One region of the Clostridium celatum genome, then DNA from elsewhere that is predicted to be linked to it. Evidence: riboswitches for the same ligand, from Rfam matches in the RefSeq annotation. Region 1 holds a riboswitch; the other holds the start of a gene.
The links. A riboswitch is a leader RNA that binds a small molecule or an ion and turns the genes downstream of it on or off. The one in region 1 is predicted to bind FMN.
Positions count from the first base shown of each region.

Region 2: linked by a shared signal. The riboswitch ahead of LPC13_RS04715 (ECF transporter S component) and the one ahead of ribD (bifunctional diaminohydroxyphosphoribosylaminopyrimidine deaminase/5-amino-6-(5-phosphoribosylamino)uracil reductase RibD) in region 1 are both predicted to bind FMN.

Region 1 is NZ_JAJKGM010000013.1:39,151-45,198, forward strand. It holds gene ribH (6,7-dimethyl-8-ribityllumazine synthase) at 1-255, opposite strand, end outside; gene LPC13_RS07590 (bifunctional 3,4-dihydroxy-2-butanone-4-phosphate synthase/GTP cyclohydrolase II) at 396-1,592, opposite strand; gene LPC13_RS07595 (riboflavin synthase) at 1,675-2,328, opposite strand; gene ribD (bifunctional diaminohydroxyphosphoribosylaminopyrimidine deaminase/5-amino-6-(5-phosphoribosylamino)uracil reductase RibD) at 2,329-3,453, opposite strand; FMN riboswitch at 3,759-3,875, opposite strand; gene LPC13_RS07605 (hypothetical protein) at 4,046-4,624, shown strand; gene LPC13_RS07610 (beta-N-acetylglucosaminidase domain-containing protein) at 4,783-6,048, opposite strand, start outside.
Region 2 is NZ_JAJKGM010000007.1:13,607-19,654, forward strand. It holds gene LPC13_RS04700 (M28 family metallopeptidase) at 1-143, opposite strand, end outside; gene LPC13_RS04705 (hypothetical protein) at 245-577, opposite strand; gene LPC13_RS04710 (Tex family protein) at 723-2,885, shown strand; FMN riboswitch at 2,972-3,085, shown strand; gene LPC13_RS04715 (ECF transporter S component) at 3,332-3,916, shown strand; gene rimI (ribosomal protein S18-alanine N-acetyltransferase) at 3,955-4,407, opposite strand; gene tsaB (tRNA (adenosine(37)-N6)-threonylcarbamoyltransferase complex dimerization subunit type 1 TsaB) at 4,391-5,107, opposite strand; gene tsaE (tRNA (adenosine(37)-N6)-threonylcarbamoyltransferase complex ATPase subunit type 1 TsaE) at 5,104-5,565, opposite strand; tRNA gene LPC13_RS04735 (tRNA-Trp) at 5,741-5,815, shown strand; gene recQ (DNA helicase RecQ) at 6,023-6,048, shown strand, end outside.

The sequences.
Region 1 (6,048 bases):
TGAACCTTTTATAACTGCTCCTAAACATATTACTGCATCATACTTTTCACTCTTTGCCATCTTTTTAGCTACTAATGGAATTTCAAAAGCACCTGGTACCCAAGCCACTTCTATATTATCTTCTTCTACCCCATGTCTTTTTAACCCATCTAAAGCTCCACCTAATAATTTTGAAACTATGAATTCATTAAATCTACCTACTACTATTCCAACTTTAATTCCTTGTGCTACTAAATTTCCTTCTATAAATTTCATCTTTCATTCCTCCACTTATTATGATTATTTATTTTTAATATATTTAATTGAACTTTTATATTAACATTAAAGTAAATCTTTAAACTTTTATTACAATGCTTTATTTAACGTTAAATTTTGCTTTATATTTATAAAAGTTATTAAAACTTAAGCATATGATCTAGTTTTTGTTGCTTAGTTTTTAAATAAAACTCATTATTTTCATTATGATTCATTTGAATTGCTATTCTTTCAACTATTTCAATATCATAACTACTTAAACCTGTAATCTTTCTTGGATTATTAGTCATTAATTTTAATTTTCTTACACCTAAGTCTTTAAGAATTTGTGCACCTATACCATAATCTCTCATATCTGCTGGGAAACCTAACTTAATATTAGCTTCTACAGTATCATATCCCTTATCTTGAAGTGCATAAGCCTTTAACTTATTAATAAGACCTATACCTCTTCCTTCCTGTCTCATATATAAAAGAATTCCTTTTCCTTCCTCTGCAATTCTTCTCATGGCAGCATCATATTGCTCACCACAATCACATCTTTTTGAACCTAAGGCATCTCCAGTTAAACATTCTGAATGAACTCGCGTTAATACTGGTTCATCTTCACTTATCTCACCTTTTACTAATGCTACATGATGTTCTCCATTTAACTTATTTACAAAACCATACATTTTAAAATCACCATATTTAGTAGGCATTTTTATCTCTACAACTCTTTCTATTAGCTTTTCATTACTTCTTCTATATGATACTAAATCTGCTATAGTAATTATTTTTAAATTATGTTTCTTTGCAAAATCCATAAGTTCAGGTGTTCTTGCCATAGTTCCATCTTTACTCATAATTTCACATATAACACCTGCTGGCTCAAAGCCTGCAAGTCTTGCTAAATCTACAGCAGCTTCTGTATGTCCAACTCTTTTTAAAACTCCGCCTTCTTTAGCTATTAATGGGAAAATATGTCCTGGTCTTCTAAATTCTAATTCATCATTACTTTCTAATACACTTTTAATAGTTAATGCTCTTTCAAAAGTTGAAATACCTGTAGTAGTGTTAATATGATCAATAGATGCTGTAAATGCAGTTTCATGATTATCTGTGTTATGCTCTACCATTGGATGTAAATTTAAAGCTCTTGCTCTATTTTCTTCAATAGGCATACAAATAAGCCCTCTTCCAAAAGTGGCCATAAAATTAATACTTTCTGCAGTAACCATTTCAGCAGCCATTAATAAATCGCCTTCATTTTCCCTATCTTCATCATCTATTACTACAACTAATTTTCCTTTTTTAATATCTTCTATTGCTTCTTCAATGCTATTAAACTTATACATAAAAATCACTCCTTATTTTTTAATAAAATATTACATATAACTCTTAACTTTAATTTAAACCTACTCTAAATTATTTTCTTTACTAAAATCCATTGTTTTTTAGAAATTCTTCAGTAATTGAACTTTTATTTTCGTTATTTTTTTTAATATCAAAACCTAAAAGCTTCTCCACATATTTACCTATTAAATCACATTCAAGATTTACACTATCTCCAACTTTTTTATTTAGCAATGTTGTTTCTTTTGCTGTATGTGGGATTATTGAAACTTTAAAACAATTATCATCTATATAGGCTATAGTTAAGCTTACTCCATCTATAGTTATTGAACCTTTATAAACTACATATTTTAAAATATCTAAAGATGCTTTAACTGTAATCCAAACTGCATTATCTTCTTGTATAAATGATGTAATAATTCCAATTCCATCTATATGCCCACTAACAATATGACCACCTAGCCTAGTTTCAAGATTTAAAGCTCTTTCTAAATTTACTTTACTACCTATATTGAGCTTACCAAGATTACTCTTCCTTAAAGTTTCTGCCATAACATCAACTTCAAAAATATTTCCACTTATACTTGTTACCGTAAGACATACTCCATTAGTTGCAATACTGTCACCTAGTTTAGTTTTATCTAAAACCTTACTACCTCTAATTAATAGCTTTGAAGATTTTTCTCCCCTTTTAATTCCATCAATTACCCCAATTTCTTCAACTATACCAGTAAACATCTAAGATTCCTCTCTTTCTATATATCCCTCAATCAATATATCTTCACCAATAAACTTTGAGGTTAAATCATTTATTTTAAAGGCATCTTTCAAGAAGTCTATTCCAGTACCTCCAACAGGCCCTTTAGAATTTAAACCTCCAATTATTTTAGGTGCTATATAAACTTGTATTTTATCAACTATACCTTCTTGTAAAGCTGAATAATTTAAAGTTGCTCCTCCTTCTAAAAGTACACCATCAATATTTAACTTTCCTAATTCCTTCATGAGATTGTTTAAGTTCACTTTTTTATTTCTAATGTTATTATTTTCATACTCTTTATCATCACTAATCTTTAAAACAGTTACACCTAAGGCTTCTAATTTTTTCACTTTTTCTTCAATAGCTTCTTTTTTAGTAGCCACAATGGTCTTTGCTTCATCTTGATTTTTTAATACCTTTGAATTTAATGGTATTTTAAGAGTACTATCTACTATTATTCTTATTGGATTTCTACCATTTTCTAATCTGCAAGTTAACTCTGGATTATCAATTATTACAGTATCTACTCCAACCATAATAGCCTCTAATTCATTTCTTAAGTTATGAACCTCATTTCTAGCTTTTTCTCCTGTAATCCATTTTGATTCACCTCTTGAAGTTGCTATTTTACCATCTAGTGACATTGCTGTTTTTAGTACTACAAAAGGTTCATTCTTAGTAATGTACTTAATAAAAACCTCATTTAATTTTCTACATTCTTCTTCTAAAACTCCAACAGTAACTGTAATTCCTGATTTTTTTAGCTTTTCTATTCCTTTTCCTGCTACTAATGGATTAGGATCAATCATTCCAATAACAACTCTAGAAATTTTATTTTCTATTATTCTTTCTACACAAGGGGGGGTCTTTCCATAATGAGAACAGGGTTCTAAAATTACATACATAGTTGCCCCTGTTATATCTTCTTTAGCATCTAAAAAAGCATTTACTTCTGCATGAGCTTTCCCATATTCCTTATGATACCCTCGTCCAAGTATCACACCATCCCTTACAATAATAGCTCCAACTAATGGATTAGGATTTACCTTCCCCTTTCCTTTTTTAGCTAACTGTAAAGCAATATTCATATAAAACTTATCCAATTTTTTCACCTCCATTTAACAATTATTTATAATTTAAAATTTAAATAAATCTTTAAGTAAAAAAATAAGCCCTGAGAAAACACTCAGGGCATTATATACATATTATACACATATTTACTATAAGTTTCTAAAAAAATAACTCTTAAATACTATGTTTAAAAAAGTTATAATAATAAGCTTATTAATAAATATATGTAACTTGTAAAGTAAGCTAACTTAAAAATAAAAATGCTCTGAAATATATAATATTTCAGAGCATGAATAACACTAAGATAATATAGCTAAATAAGATTACTATACTTTTTATTTATCTTCTTTCATCCAGACTTTACTGTCGGCCTCGGAATTTCACCGAATCGTGCTTAAATTAGCTCGCGGGCTTTACCGCCGGTAGGGAATTTCACCCTGCCCTGAAGATTTATTAAATTTTATATTTTATATAATACATTTTTTAACAAGTTTTGTCTATAGTTTACTAAAAACTTTTATATATTTTACATTAAACTTTTTTTCTATTTCTTCATATTATGAATTATAAAGTAATATAGACTATTTAGTAATCTATATAATTAAACTTAGGAGGAAATTTAATATGACAAATTTTGATAATATGATGAACAATATGTGCTGCAATTTCGATGATAGAATAGAGGATATGTGCTGCAACTTCGATGATACAATGGATGACATGTGCTGTAGACATTCTGATATGGATGATGATTGCCCTAACCACGATAACTGTAATCGTTCAAATTTTAGAACTACTATAAGAACAGAATTTATTATAAAGGCAAGTCCTCAAACAATATGCAATGTTTTACAAGAATTATGTGGTCAAGAAGTTAGAATTGACGGTTATTCAATACAATCAATATGTGATGGATGCTCAGTTTTTAGATTTGTTGTAGGTGACTCTGATTGTCAATCAATTACTGATATTCAACTTGCAAGATCTATACTATGTGACCTTTCTATCCAATATTTAGAAGATGCAATTATAAAAGTAACTTCAAGAGATAGATCATCATTAGAATTAGCAAAACTTTATTGTGCATTACAACGTAAATCACATGTAAATGCTTCTTATCCAGCTAGGACATGCGGGTTATATTTCCAAGCAGATCCAATTGAAGATGCATTAAATGCTCTTAAAGGTGGAATTTGTCAATAATATTTTATTAAAAATAAAACCATCTCTATAATAGTCTCTAAAATAATTTCTTAAAATAATCTCTAAATTAATAATTTGAGATTATAAAAAAAGTGGATTCTAATAAAATCCACTTTTCTTATATACTAAATTATATTTATACTATAAGTATCTATTTATTATTTTCTCTTCTTCTTTAATGAGAATGCTCCACCAATTAAAGATGTCATACCTACAAGTAATCCTACAACGCCTGCTGGATTTCCTGTTTGAGGAAGCTTTCCTGGTTTATTTTCTGGTTTTGCTTCTGGCTTAACCTCTGGTTTAACTTCAGGTTTTGCTTCAGGTTTTTCTTCTGGCTTCACTTCAGGTTTTTCTTCTGGTTTAACATCTGGATTCTCTCCTGGAGTTTCTTCAGGGTTTTCCCCTTCAGTATAATCTACATATACCTTAATAGCATTTTCTAATTGTTTATTTAGCTTAAATAGTTCTTCTCTAGAAGCACCATCTATTAAAGCATTTTCAACCTCAGTAGTAGCTGATTTTAATACATTTATAACTTCTTCTGATTTACCTTCAGTATTTGCTAATAACTCTTTTGCTTCTTCTAAAGTATTTTTTGCAATTTCTCTAATAGCTTCTAATGTAAAGTTTTCAGTTACTATTTCATATATTTCTGGTGTACCAGAACCATCTTGGAATTCTAAAGTTATAGAAATAATATCTTCTGGCTTTTCCATAGCAAACATATTGTAACCTTTATCTAAAATACCAAGCTCGATTCTTCTATCATCAGAAGTTCTTGCAATAACTTTTGCATTAGAAATTGTACTTTCATTTTGGAATATTTCAACTTTATTAACTAATGCTCCATCAAATATATTGTAAACTACCTTATCCCCACTATTAACTTCAGTACTTGGAATATATGAAGTTTGAATATTTTCATCCATTAAATTGTTTAATCTATGATTATCATCTACTGGTTTAACAGTTGATTCAAATACAACTTCAGCTTCTGGAGAGTTTACTGAGAAATCAGATACTCTAAGCCATGCATCAGTTCCTGCAGTTGCAGTCATTCTTATATATTTTGCATTAAAATCTAAATCAAACATTCTAAACTCTTCAGATACTTTTCCATTATAAAGTTCTGTCCAGTTTTCACCATCTAAAGAGTATTCAAGCTTACCTTCTCTTATTCTATCTGCACCGTAGCTTCTATCTCCAATGAATTGAATATTTCTTACATTAGTTATTTCTCCAAGATCTAATGTAAAATAATCTCCCGCCTTTAAAGCACTTGCTGAAATAAAGCTTGAGTCAAGATCTCCATCAACAATTGCATTTAAATCCTTGTAATTTCCACTACCATTTCTATTTGTTGTAACTGATTGTTCTGCTCTTCCTTCTATCACTACATCTATTGCAAAGTTTTTAGTAGA
Region 2 (6,048 bases), on a different contig from region 1:
AAAACATCAGAAGATAAAATATAGATATTATCTAATACATTGTTAGAATTAAAGTTTGAATATGTATTATTAAGAAAAATAGTAGTGAGCAACAAAAATGAAGTAATAGATAATAATGAAAAGTATATAATTTTTTTTCTCATAAAAAATACCTCAAAAAATAGTAATTTATAATAAATACTATTAAATGAGGCTTTATAATATGATAGTTACATAAATTAAACTTGAATTTTTAATTAAAATATTAGGCATTACTATGAACAAGATCAAGAAATCCTTGAAGAAGTGAAAAAAACAAACAAAAGTAAATTAATATGTTAAGTTGTTTATCGGCAACTGTATATATACCACCAATTATTGCACAAGCTAATATTAAGATGCTTAATGCTTTGCTAATCCTAGAGCTTCCAGTTAAAAGCTCTTTTGAAGAAGTTAGTAATATTAGAGTTAATGTTAAAAATATAAATACATCTCTAATGCTATCTGAAAATTGTATAATATAAAATTGATTTAAAACTAAAAAGGTTATTAACATTATAAGAACTATATTTAAAAATCTATTTATAAACTTATTCAAAGAAATTCCTCCTTTTTAATATTAATTGTAAAATTTTTACAATTTAATTATACTATTAATTTTACTTAATATCAATAGTGTAAAATTATGTTATAATTGAAATTACAATATTAGATTAAATAATAAAAATTTATAGGAGGTACAGATGGTAAATGTAGAAGAAAGATTGTCTAAAGAATTAGGCATATCCTTAAAACAAGTACAAAATGTAATTAATTTATTAGATGAAGGAAATACAGTACCTTTCATTTCAAGATATAGAAAAGAACAAACAGGTGGGTTAAGTGATGATGTTCTTAGAAAGTTTTTTGAAAGATTAACTTATTTAAGAAATTTAAAAGAAAGAAAAGAAGATGTATTAAGATTAATAGATGAACAAGGTAAACTAAATGATGATATAGTTAAAGCTTTAGAAAAAGCAGAAACATTAACAGAAGTAGAGGACATATATAGACCGTATAAACAAAAAAAGAGAACAAGAGCAACAATAGCTTTAGAAAAGGGATTAAAACCATTAGCAGATTTAATATTAGAGGGGATTTTTAAAGGTGATATAAATAATGAAGCTGTTAAATATATAGATGATGAAAAGAAGGTATTAACAGTTGAAGATGCCATAAATGGCTCTTTAGATATAGTAGCTGAAATTATTTCAGATGATGCATCATTTAGAAAGTGGATAAGAGAACTTGTTGTTAGGGAAGGTAAAATTGAATCCAAAGGTTCAAGTGAAGAACCAACTGCTTTTGAAATGTATTATGAATATAGTGAAGATGTGAATAAAATTCCTGCACATAGAATATTAGCAATAAATAGAGGTGAAAAAGAAAAAGTATTATCAGTTAAAATAATATCTAATGAAGATAAAATAATAACATATCTTCAAAATAGATTATTAAAAGGTAATACAAATACAGATGAATATTTAAAATTAGCAATTAAAGATTCTTTAAAGAGATTAATATATCCATCTATTGAAAGAGAAATTAGAAATGAATTAACTGATAAGGGAGAAGAAGGAGCAATATTAATATTTAAAGAAAATTTAAAAGCATTGCTTATGCAACCTCCAATAAAGGGAAAAGTGGTTATGGGTTATGACCCTGGATTTAGAACAGGATGTAAGGTGGCTGTATTAGATTCTACAGGTAAATTTTTAGAAAAGGCTACAGTATATCCAACAGTACCAAAGAGGGATGTTGAAGGTACAAAAAAGGTATTAAAGGAACTTATTTATAAGTATGATGTTGATGTTATTTCTTTAGGAAATGGAACTGCATCAAGAGAATCAGAAGAAGTTATTTCAGAAATGCTTACTGAAATAAAGAATGAAAGTGGAAAAGAATTAGCATATGTAATAGTGTCTGAAGCCGGTGCATCTGTTTATTCTGCTTCTGAACTTGCAGCTAAAGAGTATCCAGATTTAGATGTTACTATAAGAGGAGCAATATCAATAGGTAGAAGACTTCAAGATCCAATGGCTGAATTAGTTAAGATAGATCCAAAAGCAATAGGGGTTGGACAATATCAACATGATGTTACACCAAAAAGGTTAGAAGAATCATTATCAGGTGTAGTTGAAGATTCGGTTAATAAAGTTGGTGTAGATTTAAATACAGCCACACCATCATTGTTAACTTATATAGCTGGTATTAATGCATCAATTGCGAATAATATAGTTGCTTATAGAGATGAAGTTGGTGGATTTAAAAGTAGAAAGGAATTATTAAAGGTTAAGAGACTTGGTCAAAAAGCATTTGAGCAATGTGCAGGATTTTTAAGAGTTATGGAAAGTAAAGAACCTTTAGATAATACATCAATGCATCCAGAGTCATATGCAGCAGCAGGGAAGCTTATTGAAATTTTAGGTTACACTAAGGAAGATTTAAAAAATAGAAATTTAAGTGATATTGAAGATAGAGTTAAAGAAAAAACTTTAAATAGCTTAGTTAAAGAACTTGAAATTGGTGAATTAACTTTAAAGGATATAATTAAAGAATTACAAAAGCCAGGAAGAGATCCAAGAGAGGATATGCCAAAACCAATTTTAAAAACTGGTGTTATTGATTTGAAAGATTTAACTCCTGGAATGGTCTTATTAGGAACAGTTAGAAATGTATCAGACTTTGGTGCTTTTGTTGATATTGGAGTTCATCAAGATGGATTAGTTCATAAGAGTCAAATGGCAAATAAATTTGTTAAGCATCCTTTAGATATAGTTAAAGTTGGAGATGTTATTAAAGTCAAAATAATGGAAGTTGATGAAAAAAGAAAAAGAATATCTTTGACAATGAAGGACGTAGAGTAATAAGAATTTTAGCAAAAGTAGCATAAAAAAATTAATAGTATATATTGAAAAAAATGGAGTGTAGATATATAATAAGATTAAATAATAAATATCTTCAGGGCAGGGTGAAAGTCCCTACCGGCGGTATAGCCCGCGAGCATTTTTGCAGATTCGGTGAAACTCCGAAGCCGACAGTAAAGTCTGGATGAAAGAAGGTAAGAGTTAGGTTTAATGAATATAAGTATTATAAATTAATTTATTATTTAAAAAATTAAAATAACAAGTTAATTTAAGAAATTTATATTTATTAATAGCTTTGTTTTTAATGCCCTGATGTAAATTGCATCAGGGCTTTTTTGTATTAAAAAATAAAAAATAGACAAACTATTATTAAGTATTATTAATATTGAAGTATTTACTAAACTAACTAGTGCCCCAGAAGATAACTTTTGGGAGGAGTAATAAATATGAACACATCAACTAAATTAAACAAAATGATTAAAGTGGCTGTATTAGTAGCAATTTCAGTAGTATTAATGTATTTTGACTTTCCAATCATTCCAGCATTCCCATGGCTAATGATTGATTTAAGTGAAATACCAGCACTGATGGGAGGATTTGCATATGGTCCTATAACTGGAGGCGTAATAGTAATTTTAAAAGTACTTTTAAGATTTTTACTTAAGGGAACAGGAACTGGATTTGTTGGAGAAGTAGCGAATATAATAATTGGACTTGCTTTAGTAGTACCGGCAGCTTGGATTTATCACAGAAATAAAAGTAAAAAGACTGCTATATTAGGAATGATTGTTGGAGCATTAGTGATGCAAGTAGCAGGTGTATTTGCAAATATATATATATTATTACCATTGTTTAATATGCATTTAGAAGGTGCAGAACTTATGGCTTATATATTTGGTGGATTAGTACCATTTAATGGAGTAAAAGCATTATTAGTTTCCATTGGAACTTACTTATTATATAAGAGAGTATCTGTAGCAATATTTAAAGTTGATCATAATTTTGGAGCAAAGAAAAAACAAACGGTATAATACAAAAAGTGGATTCATATCGAATCCACTTTTTTGTATTAAATAATATTTCTTTTCCACATTATTATGGCATCTTCACCATTATCAGAATAATACTTTTTTCGAATGCCTTCTTCTTGGAATCCAAATTTTTTATAAAGGTTTTGAGCGGGAGTATTAGAAGCTCTAACTTCTAGTGTTATATCAGTACAGTTAAATTCTTTAGAAAATTCAATCAGCTTACTTAAAAGGTTTGAAGCTATTCCTTGCTTTCTATAAGAGGAGTTAACAGCAATATTAGTTATATCACCTTCACCAGCTATTATCCACATGCCAACAAAGCCAATAACTTCATTTGTGGATAAATCTTGAGCTATTACATATTTTGCTAAAGGGTTGTTTAATTCATTATTAATAGAATCTAAAGTCCAAGGAATAGCAAAACATTCTTTGCTTAATTGATAAACTCCATTAATATGAGAAGCGTCCATTAGACTATAATCTATTTTCATTTTTCATAGCCAACCTTTGTTCAAGTTCTCTTTCAGCTTGTGGTTTCTTTATATAAAGAGGAGCAGAATTCATATCATCAACTTCTCCAGTTTTTATCTTTTCCATCCCAAGTTCACCAAGTGATGAAGCTCTTATTATACTTAAATGATTTGGTGCAAATTCACAAGACTTAACATTATTAATTAAGAAATCCTTATGCTTAAATACTCCATCACCAGTAAATATTACTTTTTCACCTTTTTCATTTAAAATATTAGCAAGATCAGTTAAATCTAATGCAGTACATTCTAAAATATTAGTTAGTTTTCCATCTATATTTTTATAAAGTCCAGTATAAACACTATCTCTTAAAGCATCCATTATAGGACAAATAATTCCATCAAAAGTTAATAATGAATTAGCTAAAGCATCTAAACTTGAAACAGATACATATGGTTTGTTTGATCCCATACTTAATCCCTTAACTGTTGCCATACCAATTCTAAGACCTGTAAATGAACCAGGTCCTTTAGAAACGACAAATCCATCTATTTCATCAATATCAACTTCACAATCTTTAAGTAGCATTTGAACTTTATCCATTAAAATTACTGAGTGTTCTCTTTTAAAGTTTAAAGTGTATTCTCCTAAAATATATTCATCCTTAAGTAAAGCAACAGTAGTTACTAAAGATGAAGAATCTATACTTAAAACTATCATATCTTTAACTCCTTTATGTAATTATATCTTTCTCCGTATGGTGTTATAGTAATTTTTCTATAATCTTCACCATTATCCAAATCTTTTTCTATGTAAATATGTAAAAAGTCTTTAGGTAATATTTCTTCGATATAGTTTGCCCATTCTATTATAGAAACAGCATCAGAAAAAATATAATCATCAAAGCCTATTGCATAAATCTCATCGGGATCTGAAACTCTATAAACATCGAAATGATTTAATTTTAAACGACCAGAATCATATTCATTTACAATGGTGAAAGTAGGGCTTGTTATATAATCAGTAACACCTAAACCTTTAGCAATACCTTTAGTGATGTGAGTCTTACCAGTACCTAAATCACCAGTTAAAGCAATTATGTCACCTGAATTTAAAAGTTTACCAAGTTCTACACCTAGTTTTGTAGTTTCTTCAACGCTATTAACTGAAAAAATCATATTAAAATCCTCCATTTAAACTAGTTAGCAGTTAACAAGATAAATTTATTAACTACAAACTGTATCAGCTAGTTTATATTTTATCCAAAATTTTAGAAAAAGAAAAGAATAATAAAAAAATAGTAGAAAAATATTGATTTTATGAAAAATATAATGTATAATGAGTATTGTACTTAGGGGTATGGCTCAACGGTAGAGTAGTGGTCTCCAAAACCATTGGTTGTGGGTTCAAATCCTACTGCCCCTGCCAAAAGAACTAGTAAGATTTTCTTGCTAGTTTTTTTTATACGCATTTTTACCAATTAAATAGAGAAATATTATTTAAAATAAAATAATAAGTATTTTAATGTTTAAAAATTAATTAATGCAAAGGCTAATGTATAGATAAATTAAATAGGGTAAGTATTAAAAATATTTAAGTGGTTATTTAATATAAATTAATATAGAAGGAGAAGTTATGGAAAAGGCATTAGAATTATTAAA